DNA from 3 places in the Sulfitobacter sp. UBA1132 genome. Region 3 is predicted to be linked to each of the others. Evidence: riboswitches for the same ligand, from Rfam matches in the RefSeq annotation. Region 3 holds a riboswitch; each other region holds the start of a gene.
The links. Region 3 has a riboswitch for cobalamin ahead of bluB (5,6-dimethylbenzimidazole synthase). Riboswitches for the same ligand answer to the same signal wherever they lie in the genome.
Positions count from the first base shown of each region.

Region 1: it holds a riboswitch for cobalamin, as region 3 does, so the genes downstream of both, B4F27_RS17345 (DUF1636 family protein) here and bluB (5,6-dimethylbenzimidazole synthase) in region 3, are expected to answer to the same signal.
Region 2: it holds a riboswitch for cobalamin, as region 3 does, so the genes downstream of both, B4F27_RS17410 (energy-coupling factor ABC transporter permease) here and bluB (5,6-dimethylbenzimidazole synthase) in region 3, are expected to answer to the same signal.

Region 1 covers NZ_DCAN01000021.1:100,205-106,610, forward strand. The annotation lists gene fcl (GDP-L-fucose synthase) at 1-41, shown strand, start outside; gene B4F27_RS17330 (mannose-1-phosphate guanylyltransferase/mannose-6-phosphate isomerase) at 96-1,517, shown strand; gene B4F27_RS17335 (biotin transporter BioY) at 1,592-2,137, opposite strand; gene B4F27_RS17340 (cobyric acid synthase) at 2,233-3,693, opposite strand; cobalamin riboswitch at 3,861-4,078, shown strand; gene B4F27_RS17345 (DUF1636 family protein) at 4,173-4,553, shown strand; gene cobW (cobalamin biosynthesis protein CobW) at 4,550-5,584, shown strand; gene cobN (cobaltochelatase subunit CobN) at 5,591-6,406, shown strand, end outside.
Region 2 covers NZ_DCAN01000021.1:115,387-121,792, forward strand. The annotation lists gene cobM (precorrin-4 C(11)-methyltransferase) at 1-30, shown strand, start outside; gene B4F27_RS17400 (cobyrinate a,c-diamide synthase) at 27-1,352, shown strand; gene cobA (uroporphyrinogen-III C-methyltransferase) at 1,349-2,065, shown strand; cobalamin riboswitch at 2,094-2,307, shown strand; gene B4F27_RS17410 (energy-coupling factor ABC transporter permease) at 2,381-3,064, shown strand; gene cobF (precorrin-6A synthase (deacetylating)) at 3,126-3,878, shown strand; gene cueR (Cu(I)-responsive transcriptional regulator) at 3,888-4,274, opposite strand; gene B4F27_RS17425 (heavy metal translocating P-type ATPase) at 4,295-6,406, opposite strand, start outside.
Region 3 covers NZ_DCAN01000008.1:22,161-28,566, reverse strand. The annotation lists gene murA (UDP-N-acetylglucosamine 1-carboxyvinyltransferase) at 1-107, opposite strand, end outside; gene B4F27_RS06210 (hypothetical protein) at 111-311, opposite strand; tRNA gene B4F27_RS06205 (tRNA-Thr) at 396-470, shown strand; gene B4F27_RS06200 (hypothetical protein) at 659-1,657, opposite strand; gene bluB (5,6-dimethylbenzimidazole synthase) at 1,896-2,576, opposite strand; cobalamin riboswitch at 2,627-2,804, opposite strand; gene B4F27_RS06190 (hypothetical protein) at 2,841-3,602, opposite strand; gene B4F27_RS06185 (BCCT family transporter) at 3,969-5,612, shown strand; gene hemP (hemin uptake protein HemP) at 5,970-6,134, shown strand; gene B4F27_RS06175 (hypothetical protein) at 6,131-6,406, shown strand, end outside.

The sequences.
Region 1 (6,406 bases), on a different contig from region 3:
CGTATGATTGGTTTTTGCGACAGGATCACCTGCGCAGCTAAATCTCTCGCATTTGATTAATCTCTCGTTAGAATTTTTCAGATTAACTGCCTCTCATGATGCACGCTATTCTCCTTTGCGGCGGGTCGGGCACACGTCTTTGGCCCCTGTCGCGCAAATGCTACCCCAAACAGTTTGCCAAGCTGATGGGGGATGAAAGCCTGTTCCAGATCTCGGCCAAGCGTCTGACCGGCCCCGGATTCGCCCCGCCGATTGTGGTGACCGGCGATCCGTTCCGGTTTATCGTGACCGAACAACTGGCGCAGGTTGAACGGGCGGCGCAGGCGATCCTGATCGAACCCGAGGGGCGCAATACCGCCCCTGCGATCCTTGCCGCGGCGCTGTATATCGCGCGCACTGACGCGCAAGCGCTGATGCTGGTCGCGCCGTCGGACCATGTGATTCCCGACTGCGATGCTTTTGCCCAGACCGTGCAAGCCGCGGTGCCGCGCGCGCAGGCAGGTGATCTGGTCACCTTTGGCGTCACGCCTACGCGGGCCGAAACGGGCTATGGCTATCTTGAGTTGGCCGAGGGGGCGGATGCGAGCGCCAAAACCCCGCAACCCCTTGCGCGCTTTGTCGAAAAGCCGGATCGCGCACAGGCGCAGGGGATGCTGCAGGCGGGGAATTTCCTGTGGAACGCCGGGATCTTCCTGTTCACGGCGCAGACGATAATTGCGGCCTATCAGACCCACGCGCCCGAGATGGTGCGCGCGGTGCGCGCATCGCTTGACGGGGCGACCTCTGATCTGGGGCTGACCCGTCTCGCGCCCGAAGCTTGGTGCCAAGCCGATGATATCTCTATCGATTATGCGATCATGGAAAAGGCGGATAACCTCGCGGTGATGCCGTTCGCCGCCGGATGGTCCGATTTGGGTGGGTGGGATGCGGTCTGGCTGGAAAGCGGGCCTGACGCGGCGGGAAATGTCTGTTCAGACAATGCCACCGCGATTGACTGTGCGGGCACGCTGCTGCGATCGGAAACCGACGGGTTGCAACTGGTCGGCATCGGGCTGGACAACATCATCGCCGTCGCCATGGGCGATGCGGTGCTGGTGGCGGATAAATCGCAAGCGCAGCGGGTGAAGGAAGCGGTGGATGCGCTCAAAAGGCGGGATGCCAGCCAAGCGGTCCAACTGCCGCGCGATTACCGGCCGTGGGGGTGGTACGAAAGCCTTGTGATCGGCGGGCGGTTTCAGGTGAAACGCATCGTGGTAAACCCCGGTGCAGCTCTGAGCCTGCAAAGCCATCACCACCGGTCGGAACATTGGATCGTGGTCGAAGGCACCGCGAAAGTGACCGTGGACGATACCGTCAAATTAATCAGCGAGAACCAGTCCGTCTACATCCCGCTCGGGTCTGTGCACCGGATGGAGAACCCGGGAAAACTGCCCATGGTGCTGATCGAGGTGCAGACCGGCAGCTATTTTGGCGAAGATGATATTATCCGCTACGAGGATGTCTATGCGCGGGGGTAAGGCTTCGTCTGCCTTGGCAACGAAAAAAGCGCCCCCCTTTAGGGGCGCTTTCGTTGTTCAGGCTTTGCGTCGGATCAGCTGCGCGACAGGACGCTGGCGGGGCGCGCTTTGGCCAGACCGCTGGTGATAAAGCCTGCAAGCACCGCTTTGATGATGTCACCGGGGATGAACACGGTAACGAGCGCGGCGGATTCCAGCAGCGATTTATCCAGCGCGATCGACAGGCCGATGATCCCGAAGATATAAAGCACGACGATCCCGCCGATGACCGAAGCAACCGCCGCAACGATGGTCAGCGAGGGCCCGTACCATTTTTCGACGATCAGGCCGGTGACAAAAGCCGCCACGGGGAAGCCGATCAGGAAGCCGGAGGACGGCAGCATGAAGGCACCCAGCCCCCCGTTGCCACCGGCCAGAAGCGGCAGCCCCAAAGCGACCAGCAGCAAGAAAAGCAGCACGGCCAGCGCGCCGCGTTTGGCCCCCAGCACGGTCCCGCAAAGCATGATGCCCAAGCTTTGCGCCGTGATCGGCACGCCAAAGCCAAGCGAGAATTTCGGGATCAACGCAAGTGCTGCAATCAGGGCAGCGAACAGCGCAACGAGGGTCAGGTTACGTTCCATAACAAAGGGTCCTTTGCGTAAATTTGACGGCATGTATCCCCGCGATCACAAAATTAAGCAAGCGTCGTGATCGTGACCAAAGGTCAGCGCGGGTGTTATGCAACCGGTGCGGCACAGGCCAGCAGGGCGGACACGTCCAGATGGGTTTCCATATGGTCGGCCAGCGCGTCGAGCGTATCTTCCACAGTCTGACTGTAGGAAGTCGGCCCTGCCCCCAGCCCCAGTTGCGCGAACCAGGCACTGCGGAAGCTGTCGTTGGTAAAGAGCCCGTGCAGATAGGTGCCGGTGATCTTGCCATCGCGCGACCCTGCCCCGTCGGGGATGCCGTTGATATGCGCAAAGGGCGTGGCGCAATCGGCCCCCACCGTCTGTCCGATGTGGATTTCATAGCCGTCAATCTGTGTGCCCGTGGCGGCATGGTCGGCGGTGACGCGGGTCAGGGTCTTGTCCGGGGCCATGCGGGTTTCAACATCCAGCAGGCCCAGCCCCTCTTCGCGCCCCGCGGGGCCCTCGAAGCCCTGCGGATCCTCGATAAACCGGCCCAGCATCTGGTAGCCACCGCAAATTCCCAGCACCGCGCCGCCGCGCCGCACATGAGCATAAAGGTCGATGTCCCAGCCTTGGGCGCGCAGGAAAGCCAGATCGCCGCGGGTGGATTTCGTGCCCGGCAGGATCACCAGATCGGCGTCCGCGGGCAGCGGCGTGCCGGGGGGGACCATGGTCAGCCGCACCGAAGCCTCCGCCGCCAGCGGGTCGAGGTCGTCGAAGTTCGAGATGCGCGAGAGCATGGGGCAGACGATGTGGAACCCCCCGTCGGAGGGGGCGCGCGACAGGTCCACCGCGTCTTCGGCGGGCAGCAGATGCGCATTGGCAAACCACGGCAATGTGCCGAACCCCGTCCAGCCGGTGCGGCGTTCAATCTCGCGGTAGCCGTCGTCAAAAAGGCTGACATCGCCGCGGAACTTGTTGACCAGAAAGCCGGTGATCATCGCCGCGTCCTGCGGGTCCATGACCACTTGGGTGCCGACGATCTGGGCGATGACGCCGCCACGGTTGATATCTCCGGCCAAGACAACGGGTACACCTGCGGCGCGGGCAAAGCCCATATTGGCAAGGTCGTTCTGGCGCAGGTTCACCTCTGCCGGGCTGCCGGCGCCTTCGACGATGATCAGATCGGCGCTTTGCCCGAGGATACCGAAGCTTTCGAGCACGGGGGCCATCAACCCTGCGCGGGCCTTGCTGAAGTCACGCGCTTGCAGGGTGCTGTGGCGCTGCCCTTGCACGATCACCTGCGACCCGCTGTCGGTTTCGGGTTTCAGCAGGATGGGGTTCATATGCACCGACAGGGGCCGTCTGCAGGCGATCGCTTGCAGAGCTTGGGCGCGGCCGATCTCTCCGCCGTCCTCGGTGACGGCGGCGTTGTTCGACATGTTCTGCGGCTTGAACGGTGCCACGGAAAGCCCCCGACGCGTGGCCGCGCGGCACAGGCCCGCCACCAGCATCGATTTCCCCACATTCGATCCGGTGCCCTGGATCATGATGGCGCGGGTGGGCATGGCGGGACCTCGTGTTTTTTGTGCAGCTCTTGGTGTCAGCCTGCGCTGATCCCGTCAAGCATCCGCGGACGGCCTCTGCGCATTGGTCGCCCGCGGGAAAATCCGCGCAAAGCGGATTTGGCCCCTGCGTTATGACAGGCGCAGCTTGACAGAGGCCGGCAAATGACCAATGCAGGGCGTATGTTGGTTCCTGTCCCAGACAGGCGAAGAGGGAACGCGATACGCATTGATCCAGCCTTGGGTCAGCGCAAAGCGCAGCCGCCCCCGCGACCGTGACCGGAGAGAGCTTTCAACCACTGGCCCCTAGGCTGGGAAGGTGAAGGTTCGCAAGGCAAGCTGCCTTAGATCCGCAAGCCGGGAGACCTGCCAGCATAGTTTGTAACGGGCGAACGGGGTGTTTCGCGACTGGCCTAGAACGCTGTTCGCATGTCGTTCGCTGCTGGCGATCCCCCTTGGCCCATCGACGTATGAGGCAAGATATGACCACCACGGATCAACCGGTCACCGTCACCATCTGCACCACCTGTCGCGCAGGTCAGATCACTGCCGAGGACGCGCCGCGCCCCGGCCAACAGCTGTTTGACGCGCTGTCGGGGCATCTGCCCGACGGTGTGCAGCTGCGCGGAGCCGAATGTCTGTCGGCCTGTTCGCGGGGCTGTTCGATGGTCCTGTCGGGTGGGCCGTCGCGCTGGACTTATGTGTATGGCGATCTCGACACTGACGCGCATTTGTCCGATATCGTGAAGGGCGTCTCTGCCTATGCCCAGACCTCTGATGGCGTGGTGCCCTGGCGCGAACGCCCCGTGGTCTTCCGCAAACAATCCATCGCCCGCATTCCCCCACAGGAGCCTACCGAATGACCAACCTTACCAAAATCCCCGTTACCGTGATCACCGGCTTTCTGGGCGCTGGCAAAACCACCTTTATCCGTCACCTGATGGAGAACGCGGGCTCCAAGCGTCTGGCCGTGCTGGTCAATGAATTCGGCACCGCCGGTGTGGATGGCGACATCCTGAAATCCTGCGCGATTGACAATTGCCCCGCCGAGAACATCGTCGAGCTGGCAAACGGCTGTATCTGCTGCACCGTGGCCGATGACTTTATCCCCACCATCGAAGCCCTGATGGCCCTGCCCGAAACGCCTGATCATATCCTGATCGAGACGTCGGGGCTGGCGCTGCCAAAGCCTTTGCTCAAGGCGTTTGACTGGCCAGCGATCCGGTCGCGCATCACCGTGGACGGCGTGATTACCCTGGCCGATGCCGAAGCCGTGGTCAGCGGGCAGTTCGCCCCCGATCTGGAGGCCGTGGCCGCGCAGCGCGATGCCGACGACAGTCTGGACCACGAAACGCCTTTGTCCGAGGTGTTTGAAGACCAAATCGCCTGCGCCGACATCGTGCTGCTGTCCAAGGCCGATCTGGCAGGCCCCGACGGCGTCGAGGCCGCGCGCAAGGTGATCGAGGCGCATGCGCCGCGCAAGCTGCCGATCATTCCGATGACCGAAGGCGTGATCGACCCGCGCGTTGTGCTGGGTCTGGAAGCCGCCGCCGAAGATGACATCGACGCGCGCCCCAGCCACCACGACGGGCATGATGATCACGAACATGACGACTTTGAAAGCGTGGTGATCGACATGGGCGAGGTCGCCGATGTCGCCACCCTTGAGGCCGCCGTGTTGCGCTTGGCGCGCGAACAGAAAATCCTGCGCGTCAAAGGCTATATCGCGGTGCAGGACAAACCGATGCGTCTGCTGGTGCAGGCCGTGGGCGAGCGCGTGCGCAGCCAGTTCGACCGCCCTTGGGGGGACATGCCGCGCCGCAGCCAGCTGGTTGTGATCGCAGAGCATGATCACGTGAACGAAGCCGCGATCCGCGCGGTGCTGGAGGGCTAAGCCGCCATGCATGTCGTCTTTCGCGAAAGCCACGGACTGGACCAAAGCGATCTGCCCCAAGACCTGGGGCAGACGCCGGCGGATCTGGTGGTGCTGTCCTTTTCGGACAGTGATCTGGGGGCTTTCGCGGCGGGCTGGCATCGTGCGGAAGGGGGCTTGCCGTCGTTGCGGCTGGCCAATCTGGTCGCGCTGAAACATCCGTTGTCGGTCGATACCTATGCCGAACAGACCCTTGCAGGGGCCAAGGCGGTATTGGTGCGGCTGATCGGGGGCGAAAGCTATTGGCCTTACGGGCTGGCGACCTTGCAGGATATGGCGCGCAAGCAGCAGATCGCGCTGGCGGTGCTGCCTGCGGACGGGCAACCGGACCCGCGGCTCGACGCGCTGTCGACGCTGCCGCATTCGACGTTAAGACGCTTGCAACATCTGTGCGATACGGGCGGCGCGGTGGCTGCGCAGGCGGCACTGGCGCAGCTGTCGCTGGCCGCGGGGCTTTACGCGGGGCCGGCCAAAGGAGCCAAGACCGTGCCGGAAGCGGGGTTCTACCGCCCCCACACTGGCGTGATCCCTGCGCCGGAACCCTCCGACAAGCCGCGCGCGATTGTGACCTTCTACCGGTCCTATCTGACGGCTGCCGATACCGATCCTGTGGATGCGCTGATCACCGCGCTTGACGCGCGCGGCTTTGACGCCGTGGGGCTCTTCGCGCCCAGCCTCAAGGGGGACACCGCGCCGTGGATCGCGCAGCAGATCGCCCGGCTTGATCCGGCGGTGATCGTGAACGCCACCGCTTTCTCCGCCCAGCGCGGGCCGGATGAACCA
Region 2 (6,406 bases), on a different contig from region 3:
GAGCCGCGCTTTCCCGAGGGCACAGAATGATGGAGACTACGCAACTGCCCAAGGGCCTGATGATCTCGGCCCCGGCGTCGGGCACGGGCAAGACCACCTTGATGTTGGGCCTTTTGAACGCGCTCAGCCGTCGCGGCGTCGACGTGCGCCCGTTCAAGAGCGGGCCGGATTACATCGACCCCGGCTTTCACCGCGCGGCTTGCGGGCGGTCGTCCTATAATATCGATAGCTGGGCCATGGGATCGGGTGTGTTGTGCAATCTGATCGGCACCGCCCATGGCGGCGATCTGGCCCTGATCGAAGGGTCAATGGGGCTGTTTGATGGTGTGGCGCAACCGGGGGAAACCTCGAACGGGGCGAGCGCCGATATCTCTGCCATGACGGGCTGGCCGGTGGTGTTGCTGCTGGATGTATCGGGTCAGGCGCAATCCGCTGCGGCCACCGCACTTGGGTTCAAGACGATGCGCCCGGATGTGCATGTCGCGGGTGTGGTGCTGAACAAGGTCGCCAGCCCCCGTCACGAGGCGCTGCTGCGTCTCGGGATGGAGCAGGTCGGCATCCCCGTTCTGGGCGCGCTGCCCCGTCAGGGATCGGTCACGCTGCCGGAACGCCACTTGGGTCTGGTGCAGGCCGAGGAACAGCCCGAGCTGATGAAGCTGCTGGATGCGGCGGGAGATTTCATCGCGCAGCATATCGATCTTGATCTGATCGTCGCTGCCGCCCAAGGGCGCAGTATCCCCGACGGGCCAGATGTGCTGCCCCCGCCCCCCGGTCAACGGATCGCTTTGGCCAAGGACGCCGCGTTTTCGTTCATCTATCCGCATTTGCTGGACCACTGGATCGCCGCGGGTGCGCAGGTGTTGCCCTTCTCGCCGCTGGCGGATGAGGCACCGGACGACAGCGCCGACATCTGCTGGCTGCCCGGCGGCTATCCCGAGCTGCACGCCGGACGCCTTGCCGCTGCCGCGCAGTTCCGCGACAGCCTGCAACAATTCGCCACGACGCGCCCGGTGCATGGGGAATGCGGGGGCTATATGGCGATGGGGGCCGGGTTGGTCGACAAGGAAGGCGTGCGGCACCAGATGGCGGGGCTGCTGGGGCTGGAAACCAGCTATGAGAAGCGCAAGATGCATCTGGGCTACCGGCTTGCCACGCTGAACGAACCCGGCCCCGGCTATGACGCGGGCGCGCGGTTGCGGGGACATGAATTCCACTACTCGACCATCCTGTCGCAACCAGACACGCCGCTGGCGCGGGTGGTCGATGCCAATGGGGCCGAAGTGCCCGAGACAGGCTCGCGCCGCGGCCATGCGACGGGCACCTTCTTTCACCTGATTGCGGGGGCGTCATGAGCGGTTTTGTCTCTTTCGTCTCGTCCGGTCCGGGTGATCCCGAGCTGCTGACCGTGAAAGCGGTAAAGCGGTTGCAAGAGGCCGAAGTCGTTCTGTTCGACGATCTGTCGGCGGGTCCGATCCTTGAACATGTCTCGCCCGAGGCGGATCTGATCGGGGTCGGCAAACGCGCCGGACGGCTGTCTCCGAAGCAGGATCACGTGAGCCGTTTGCTGGTCGAACACGCATTGACCGGCGCGCGGGTGGTGCGGCTGAAAAGTGGGGACGCGGGCGTGTTTGGCCGGCTTGAAGAAGAGCTGACCGCGCTGAAAGCGGCAGGCGTCGCCTTCGAGATCATCCCCGGTGTGACGGCGGCGTCTTCGGCGGCGGCGGCGGCGATGATCCCGCTGACCCGACGGCTGACCGCGCGGCGGGTGCAATTCATCACCGGCCACGGCGAATCGGGTGCCTTGCCCGAAGATCTGAACATGGCGGCGCTGGCCGACCCTACGGCGACCACGGTCGTCTACATGGGCCGCCGCACCTTTGCAGGTTTCGCCGCGCGGCTGATCGAGGCGGGCTTGCCCCCCTCGACCCCAGCCCTGCTGGCAGAGGCGGTATCGACCCCCGATCAAAAGCTGAGCCGCCACACCGTGGAAAGCCTTGCCCATCTGCCACTGGATCCCGCAACGTCAGCGCCTGCGCTGATCCTTTACGGGCCGTTGACCGAATAGATGACTTGACAAAACCAGCCCGAAAATGACCACCTATTCCGGACGGTTCCCCGTGCGCCTTCGGGCAATCGGGGTGAAAAGGGAATACGGTGCGGTGCCAAAGCAAAGGTGCCAAATCCGGAACTGCCCCCGCACCTGTAAGTGAAGAGCAACCCGCATTGCCACTGGGCCACACCGCCTGGGAAGGCGCGGCACGCATGGACGCACAAAGTCAGGAGACCTGCCGTCATGGGGATGATCCCCGATCCAACTGGCTGCTCCCCCGGGGCGGCTTTTACATTATGCCGTCGGGGAAGACGGTAAGGAGACCTGAATATGCATATCGAACCCGAAGTCGTGACCGGCGCCAAGCTGGTCCTGTCCTATGGCACCGCCGCCGGTGCTGCGGCCTACACCGCGAAAACCGCAATGGACTCTGTCCGTGAGAAAGGCGTCGTGCCTTTTGCGGGCGGAGCCGTGGTGGCCACCGCGCTGACCTTTGTCTTTTTTCAGGTCTTCCCGCATTTCCCCGTGGGCGTGAGCGAAGTGCACCTGATCCTCGGGTCGACCCTGTTCTTGCTGTTCGGCGTGGCCCCTGCGGCTGCGGGTCTGGCGCTTGGTCTGCTGGCGCAGGGCGTGTTCTTTGCCCCCATCGACCTGCCGCAATACACGATGAACGTCACCACGCTGCTGGTGCCCTTGTTCATGGTCTCGGCGCTGGCCAAACGCATCATCGCGCCCAACACCGCCTATGTTGATCTGACCTATGTTCAAGCGCTCAAGCTGTCGACCGCGTTTCAGGCGGGCGTTGTGGGCTGGGTGGCGTTCTGGGCCATCTACGGTCAGGGCTTTGCCGCCAGCAACATCGCCGCTGTCGCCAGCTTTGGCGGGGCCTATATGATGGTCATCCTGATCGAGCCGCTGGTGGATCTGGCCGTGCTCGCCGCCGCGAAAACCCTGCGCGATTTCGCGAGCAGCGCGCTGTTCACCAAACGTCTGACGCAGACCGCCGCTGAATAATCCAAGACCCGACGCGGCCCCCTACTCTGCGGGCCGCGTCACCCCCTGCCGGAGCCTCAAGATGTTTACGCTTTCACTGATCGGCATCGGGTCCGGCAATCCCAAACACCTGACATTACAAGCCATCGATGCGCTGAATGCCTGCGATGTGATCCTGATTCCGTCCAAGGGCGCGGGCAAGGATGATCTGGCTGGCCTGCGGCACGAGATTTGCGCCCAGGTGCTGCGGTCGGACGGGCCTGATATTCACGAATTCACCCTGCCCAAACGCGACGCCGCCAACCCTGATTATCACGCGGGCGTCCACGATTGGCATGATGCCATTGCGCAGGTCTGGCTGGCCGAGATGCAGCGCACCCTGCCCAAAGGCGGCCGTGTCGGCTTTCTCGTCTGGGGGGATCCGTCGCTGTATGACAGCACCCTGCGCATTGCGGAGCGGTTGCAAAAGGCCGTCACACTCACCGTCGATGTCGTGCCGGGGATCACCTCTCTTCAGGTACTGACGGCGGGCCATGCGATCCCGCTGAACACCATCGGCAATCCCGTCACCATCACCACCGGTCGGCAGCTGCGCGATCATGGCTGGCCACAGGGAGTGGATACGATTGCCGTCATGCTGGACGGCACCTGCGCCTTCGAGGTGTTGCGGCAGCACAGCGGAGTGCACATCTGGTGGACCGCCTATGCCGGCATGCCGAACGAGCGTCGCATCGCAGGCCCGCTGGATCAAGTCTGCGACCGCATCATCGCCACACGGGCAGAGGCCCGCGCCGCCCATGGCTGGATCATGGATATCTACCTGCTGCGCCGGTAGACACGCGCGCTACAGCTTTTCGAGCCGTTGCAAGATCGGGCAATCGGGGCGGTCATCGCCAGCGCATTCATGCACCAGATGGGTCAAGGTCTGACGAATATCTTGCAGGTCCGCGATCTTGCTTTCTATCTGCGCCAGATGTTGCTGGGCGATGGCGCGGACATCGGCGCTGGCGCGATCCTGATCATCCCAAAGCGCCAGCAGGTCGCGGCAATTCTCGATCGTGAAGCCCAAGGCCCGCGCACGGCCCAGAAACGTCAGCTTATGCACGTCGCTGTCGCAAAAGCTGCGATACCCGTTGGTGTCACGCGCGGGCGTGATCAGACCGATGTCTTCGTAGTAGCGGATGGTCTTGGCAGGCAGACCTGCGCTTTTCGACACGTCACCGATGTTCATGGACGTCTCCTTTCGTTGAATTAGGCGGTTGCTGCGGCGGCGATCCACCGCAGGCGCAGGGCGTTGAACAGGACAAAGACGCTCGACAATGCCATGGCGGCGGCGGCAAGCACGGGCGACAGCAGCACGCCGAACAGCGGATAGAGCACACCGGCTGCAACGGGGATCAGCAGCGCGTTATAGCCAAAGGCCCAAAAGAGGTTCTGGCGGATATTGCGCATGGTGTGCTGGCTGATGTGCAGGGCGTTCACCACCCCTTGCAGATCGCCCGACATCAGCACCACGTCGGCCGCTTCGATAGCGACATCCGTCCCGGTACCGATGGCGATACCCACGTCGACCCCCGCCAGCGCGGGCGCATCATTGATCCCGTCCCCGACAAAGGCGACCTTGTGGCCCGCCTGTTGCAGGTCCTCCAGCGCGGCGACCTTGCCATCGGGCAGCACTTCGGCGACCACGGTATCGATCCCCAAACGGTCGGCAATCGCCTGCGCCGTCGCCTTGTTGTCACCGGTGATCATTGCGATTTTCAGCCCCGCTTCGTGCAGTGCCTCCAGCGCTTGGGGCGTCGTTTCCTTGATCGGGTCGGCGACGCCGATCATCGCGACAAGCGCCCCATCCACGGCGGCGAAAAGCGGTGTCTTGCCCTCTGCCCCCCATGCTGCCGACCGCCCCTCTGCCGCGCCGAGAGAGACCCCTTCGGCCTGCATGAAACGGTCCGCCCCGACAAGCACGCGACGCCCTTCGACCTCGGCGCGTACGCCGTGGCCGGTTTGCGAGGCAAAAGAGGTCACCGCTGCCAGCGACAGCCCCTTTGTTTCGGCATGGCGCAGGATGGCGCTGGCAATCGGGTGCTCTGACTGCGCCTCGACCGACGCGACGAGCCGCAACGCATCGGCCTGCGACCAGCCGTTGAAGACATCCAGATCCGTCACCTCGGGCCGACCGGCGGTCAGCGTGCCGGTTTTATCAAGCGCGATGGTATCGACCTCGGCCAAGACCTGCAGCGCGTCCCCCTTGCGGAACAGTACGCCCATCTCGGCCCCTCGCCCTGTGCCCACCATGATAGAGGTCGGCGTGGCCAGCCCCATCGCACAGGGGCAGGCGATGATCAGCACCGCGACGCTTGCCACCAGAGCGTGCCCCAAGGACGGCTGCGGCCCGAACGCCAGCCAGACAAGGAAGGTGGCCGCGGCAATCGCCATGACGACGGGCACGAACCACATGGTGATGCGGTTGACCATATCCTGCACCGGCAGCTTGGCACCTTGGGCGTCCTCGACCATGCGCACGATCTGCGACAGGGTCGTGTCTGCGCCCACATGGGTCGCGCGGTAGACCAGCGCGCCGGTGCCATTCACCGTCCCTCCGACCACACGCGTGTCGGGCAGTTTTTCGACGGGCACGGGTTCGCCGGTGATCATGCTTTCATCGACATAGGAACTGCCACGTGTCACGGTCCCGTCTACGGCGATCTTTTCACCGGGGCGCGCATGGATCAGATCGCCGACGGTGATCGCGTCGATCGCAACCTCTGACACGTTGCCGTCTCGCTCTACCCGCGCGGTTTTGGGGCGCAGCCCGACCAGCTTGCGGATCGCTTGTCCGGTTTGGCCCTTTGCCCGCGCCTCTAGCGTGCGCCCCAGCAGGATCAGCGTGACGATCATCGCGGCGGCTTCGAAATAGACCGCTTGCGCACCGGCGGGCAGCAACTGTGGCAAGAACAGCGCCACGGTGGAAAAGCCCCATGCCGCCGTGGCCCCCAGAAACACCAGAGAGTTCATGTCAGGCGTGCGTTTCAACAGCGCTGGCACGCCGGTGACAAAAAAGCGCCGCCCGGGCCATGCCAGAACGATGGTGGTCAGTACGAACTGGATCGACCAGCTCAGCTGCTGCCCCAGCGTCGACATGACCCAATGGTGGAACGCGGGGATCATATGGCCGCCCATCTCGAGCACAAACACCGGCAGGGTCAGCGCCGCGGCCAGCAGCGTCATACGTTTAAGATGCGCGGCTTCTTCAACCTTGCGGTCCGGCGCGAGGGAAGATGCGGTGTCCGTCACGGGGGTGGCGGGGTAGCCCGCGGCTTGCGCAGCCTGCACAATGGCGGCATCCGGCTCTGCGCTAAGCGA
Region 3 (6,406 bases):
TCGGACAGAAGGGTCGCGGGCATAAGCGTCAGACAGGCGTTCTTGGCCCCCGCAATCGGAATTTGTCCCGACAGCGCACCGCCGCCTTTGACCACAATCGAATCCATCCTTCAGCCTTCCTTGGTTTGGCCGGTCGGCCCGTTATCTGTCTGCGCGTTATTATTTTGCGTGTCGTCGCTTTGGCATTTGTCGCTGCGCGCACGCGCTTGTGCCTTGCGTCGGCCCATATTGGCTTTCAGCGCGGCTTTCAGCCTGTCTTCCCGCAATACATTGGGTTTTGGCGGCTTTTGTGGGGCGGTATCCTTTGACATGTCGATTGTCTAGCGCAGCGGACCGATATGGTCCAGATTACGCTTGCACCATATTGCGAATGGGTCTAATCACCCGCCCACAGTGCTGGAGTAGCTCAGTGGTAGAGCGCGTCATTGGTAATGACGAGGTCGGGAGTTCAATCCTCCCCTTCAGCACCAGATCCCCCCTTTAAACATATCGCTTTGCCCTGATGCCTTATTTATCTGGCGTTGCGGTTTTGGCATGTGCCATGGATGCGCCTGAAGTCGTCGCAGCACCCCCTGCCCCGGAACATCCCGAATCACGATGGCATAAGAAAACCCCGACCGCTTGCGCCGCCGGGGTTTTGATTTTCACGTGAAGCAATTTAGCCGCGATATGTCAGACCGGCAAACAGACGGCCCTGATCGCGGTGGCGACCCCCGTGGACCGACCCTGCAACCGATGCCACACCGGCAATCAGCGACGCGGCGGCCAGCACAAATGCGGTCAGGATACCGGCGTTACGCGCGGTTTGCGCAGCTTCAACCGCTGCTTCTTTCGCCTCTGCCGCGGCTTGTTCAGCCTCGGCTTTGGCAGCGGCTACAGCGTCTTCGACTTCTTGACGTGCTTCCTGCGCTTGGGTCACGATTTGGTCCACACGCTCTTTCGCCTGCGCCTGGGTCAGATCGGTGCGTGCAGCAACAGCGCCGGCAAGATAGGTCCGGTCTTCCTCGCTCACCTCACCCGTGCGGTAGATATTCGCAACAATGCTGGCGGTCTGCTCTGCCAGTTGCTCGGGATCGGCTGTCAGGCGGTCGACCTGATTGGGGCGCAAAAGCTGGTTCGACAGGTAATCTGTCGGATCATTCTTGGCCTCATCCGGGATTGCAGCACCCGCCGCATCGGCCAGTCCGGAGGCAGCACCTCCCACGGCAGAGCCCGCAGCTTCGACGACCGTACCAGCCGCTTTGCCTGCACCCGCAGCAACATTGCCCGCGGTATTGGCTGCAAAGCTCAGCGCGCTTGATAGCATCACGGCGGTGATCACAGAGCCGAGGCCCCAAACAACCAGACCGTTGATCCCGTCACGTGCAGTGACTTCATCATCCGTAGCGCTTTCGACGCGGCGGCGCATACGGCCCGCGATATAACCACCGGCAAGATAGGAGGCGACGAGCGTGATCACCATCCACAGCGCGGTCAGCACCAGTTCAAGCGTCGATGAGTTGTCGGTTCCGTCCAGCGTAATCGACGACAGGCCAAGTGCCGCGCCGAAGGTGGTCAGCAAGAGGCCAATCGCCACAGCGACAACGGTGCCCGCGAAAATTGCGGGCCAGTCGACATAGGATCCATCGGCAGTTTTTTCAGTGAGTGTCGTGTTCATGTAAATGCCTCCCCGGCGTTTGCTTACGCCAAGCCGACCAGCGACAGCACCGCCATAACCACGACCACAAGACCAACGAGATAAATGATACCGCCCATTTTGAATACTTCCTCTTTGCGTGCCAGACGCGGGATGCACTGGCTTCACAAAGGCAACGTCAGGGAACCGGCATAGTTCCGCTGACCGCGCAAATTACCCGTACTGCGGGAGATGACAACGTGAGCGGGACGGACGGTGACTACGGGTCGCCCTGCCACGTACCGTCAAAGATCATCTCGTCCACGGGGAGCCGTTTGCTCCAGCCTTTCACCTCAAGCTCGGGGGTCTGGTAAAGCTCGTCCACGTGGCCCAGACACAGGTAGCCGACGATTTCTATCCGGTCGGGGATCTTCAACAGGTCACGCAGATCGGCATCGCGGAACACGCTGACCCAGCCCATCCCGATGCCCTCGGCGCGGGCGGCAAGCCAGAGGTTCTGGATCGCGCAGACGGTGCTATAAAGATCCATGCTTTGATTATGGGTGCGCCCCAGCACGACCTTGCCGCCACGGCTGCGGTCACAGGTCACGCAGATATTGACCGGCGCCTTGCGGATGCCTTCGAGCTTCAGCGACCTGTAGGTTGTCTGGCGGTCGCCCTCGAACATCTGCGCGGCTTCCTCGTTGGCGCGGTTGAAGGCTTGCCAGACCTGATCGCGTGCGGCCTGATCGCGGATGACGATGAAATTCCACGGCTGTGACAACCCGACGGACGGTGCGTGATGCGCGGCGGTCAGTATGCGGTGCAACACATCCTCGGCCAGTGGATCGGGTAAAAACTGATCGCGTACATCGCGGCGGGTAAAGATCGCCTTGTAGACGGCGTCGCGTTCAGCATCTGAAAAAGGCGCGGCGGGTGCCAGCGCAGAGGGTATCGGCATTGTTCAGTCCCCAACAATACGTTTATGCGCCAATCCCGCTGTCCATGCGGGGCAAGCTGTACTGTCTGGCCGGTCTTCTGACTTAGGGTCGTCTGGTCCGCGCGCCTTCCCGGAATAATCCAGTGGCCTATGCGCAAACCATCCCCATTACAGCGTTGGGCACGTGCCGGAGTTTCACCAGCTTCCCGATTCTTCCGCGGGGCGGACACCAGACCCGGCCATTGGGCCACGGCTGTCCGCCCGGAACAAGCCCTAACGCGGGGATCAGCCGCGTTTGGTTGCGAAAATCTTCTTCATTACGGCGTCGAACTCGTTCCACGAGATGACGGCCTTGTTGCCTGCATAGCCGTGATAATAGGACCGCCCGTTAGAGGTCGGGAAACCGGCCCAGATACGTGCGAGGTTTTCCATAAAGCGGTGGCGGCTGATCTTGCCCTTCTTGAACGCGTTAAACCCCGCATCGACCAAAAGGATATCGGCCAGCCCGTCCTGAACCGCCGAGGTAAAGCGGTCATTCTTGCTTAGCCCCGCCTGTCGCACCAGACTGCGCAGCGTGGATGGAATGAATTGGTATCGACCGATGGCATGCGGTTGGCCCGGCGTGCGGTCGATCCAGCGGTAGATTTCGCCGATGGTCATTTGCGTCGGACGCTGTGGCGGCAGCCGTTTGGCCCCGTATTGCACGGCGTCATAGCCCTTCGGACCTGCCTCGGCCCAAGCGATGAGACTTTTAAGGTCGGCGGCAGTGCTGACCCCGCTGAGCTCTTGGAATGACCGGCTGCGGCTGCTCACGGTCTTGGACCGGACCTGCGCTTTGGGCTGGACCTTATGGCGCAGCTTGATCTGCCCCTGCCCTGCGGATTGCATGACGTTGAACGAGATGTCGCTTTGCATGGCAGAGCGCGCACCGGACAGGCTGAACCCTTCGGCGCTGACAGTGGTAGCGGCCAGAAGTGCCGCGGTTGCGATAATTGGTAGTGTGCAAGTAACTTTCATATCATCCCCCATGATGAAAAAATTTGTCATGGGACCATGGTGACCGCAGACGCCCGCGCTTTCATTTGCGCAAGCAGGTGGGTCGGGGACATGGACGGATAGGCCGGCATATCTTTTGGGATAGGGCGCTATCCCGCGGTGCGGTTGCCCCCTCCGTTCAGACGGGCGTGGGCAGTGTGGCACGCGGAACGGCCCCGGTGTTTCACGCGAATCCAAAGAGGGGATTCGCGGTAAAGCACGGAAAAAACGCATAGCCCGCGACCCGCAAAAGGGGCGTCAAGCCCGCATCCGGGGGCTAAGCCATGATATTCATTTACTTAATTCCCGCGCAGCGGTGGTCGTTTTGTCGGAGTTGCGCTATGATTAGTCGCAAATACATAAAATGGAGAGCATCTAATGACAGATGAAACGTCGCCGGGTATCCCGACACCCGACGGGGCCGCTGCCGTAATCGACACGGATTACGAGATCGGCCAAGACAACAAAGAAGGCAGCGTGGGGCCCTTCGGCTTCGACATTCACAACCCGGTCTTCGCGATCTCGGGTGTGTGTATTGTTGCCTTTGTATTCTACACCCTCGCGCTGCCCGAACAGTCTGGCGCGCTGTTCACATGGCTGTTCTCGTCGGTGACAAAGGGCTTTGACTGGTTCTTTATCTCTGCCGGCAACATCTTTGTGCTGTTCTGCCTGTTCCTGATCGTCACGCCTTTGGGCCGTGTGCGTCTTGGCGGGGCCGAAGCAAGCCCCGACTACACCTACCTTGGATGGTTCTCGATGCTGTTCGCGGCGGGCATGGGCATCGGTCTGATGTTCTATGGCGTCTCTGAACCGCTATCGCATTTCTCGAGCTCCATGGGTGGCACTGCTGTTGGCGAAGACGGCCTGCGCACCGATTGGGCACCTTTGGGCGCGGCCGCGGGCGATCAGGCCGAAGCGGTGCGTTTGGGTATGGCGGCCACGATCTACCACTGGGGCCTGCACCCCTGGGCGATCTATGCCGTTGTTGGTCTGGCGCTGGCGCTGTTCAGCTATAACAAGGGTCTTCCCCTGACCATCCGCTCTGCCTTTTACCCAATCCTGGGGGAACGCGTCTGGGGCTGGCCCGGTCACGTGATCGACATTCTCGCCGTATTTGCAACGCTCTTTGGTCTGGCGACATCGCTTGGTCTGGGCGCCACGCAAGCCAACGCGGGCTTGAACGAGCTCTTTGGTGTGGCGGTTGGTCCAACAACACAGGTTCTGCTGATCACCGGCATCACCGCGATTGCGACCGTGTCCGTGCTGCGCGGCCTTGATGGCGGGGTCAAAGTCCTGTCAGAGATCAACATGGGTCTGGCGTTTTTGCTGTTGGCCTTCGTGCTTTTGGTCGGACCGACGCTGGCGATTCTGTCGACCTTCGGGTCATCGCTGCTGGCCTATGTGGAATATCTGCCCGGTCTGTCCAATCCGATCGGCCGTGAAGACGTGAACTTTATGCAGGGCTGGACATCGTTCTACTGGGCATGGTGGATCAGCTGGTCACCTTTCGTCGGCATGTTCATCGCGCGCGTCAGCCGTGGCCGTTCCGTACGTGAGTTCCTGACCTGCGTCCTGCTGATCCCGAGCCTCGTTTGCGTCCTGTGGATGAGCGTCTTTGGCGGCGTTGCGATTGATCAGGTGATCAGCGACGGCTACACCGCCGCGCAAGAAGCCGAGCTGCCACGCCAGTTGTTCGCCATGCTGGATGCGCTGCCGCTTGCCGGGATCACATCGCTGATCGGGATCGTCTTGGTCATCGTGTTCTTCGTGACCTCGTCTGACTCCGGCTCGCTGGTGATCGATACGATCACGGCAGGCGGCAAGGTCGATGCACCTGCGCCACAGCGCGTGTTCTGGTGCATCTTCGAAGGTGCCGTAGCGATCGTATTGCTGCTGTCTGCGGGCGGGCTCAAGTCGCTTCAGTCGATGGTTATCTCTACCGGATTGCCCTTTACTGTGGTGCTGCTGTTCCTGTGCTACGCAATCTTCCGCGGCCTGCGCGCCGAGATGAAGACGCAATAACGCACCCCTACCCGACCTTTGTGCTTTGCCGGTCAAAGCGCCTCATACCCCCCGCCGCCCGGTGCTGCGGGGGGTATTCTTTTGCACGGCACAGACAAAGAAAAACGCGCCCAAAGTATTCCGACTAAAACTGTCGGATTGACATACCCTATAATTTCAATCAGGTTTATGGAAACGTCTAGCCACCCCGCGTGCGATCACGGGGACGCCCGACACATATGATGTGAGGAGTCCCACGATGAGACCATTCCCCAGAACGCAAACTGCCGTTCACCGTCAGGACCAAGCCGCAGGGCTGCCTGATGATCGGTGCCGCGTGCAACGTTCCTTTTCCATGACCATTGATAGAGCAGCCCTATGACATTTCATGCCCCCCCAAAGACCCAAGCCCCGATGAACGCGCTGCCGACCTACTCTGCCCGCGACCTGACCGAAGGCGGAGATCTCGCCCAAATCGTGCTGGATACCCAGACCTACACCCTGCGGATCACACGCGCTGGCAAATTGATCCTGACCAAATGAATGACGCGCATCAGCACCCCGGCGGTGCCCCGGTAGGGTTCATCACAGAGCTGGACAGCCTTCAGGCCGCGTCGGTCATCTATTTGCGGATGTGGTGTGACGGGCCTGACGCACAGGAAAAAGTCAGCAGCGATTTTGCAAGCGTCCTCGGCCATACCAACGGGAGCAAGGCGCTCGCTACGTTTGAACAGCTATGCTCGCTCTGTGCACGGTTCGGGCGGCGGCCTTTGATGCGCCATTCGGTCACGTGCAAATGTCTGGGATCGGACGAA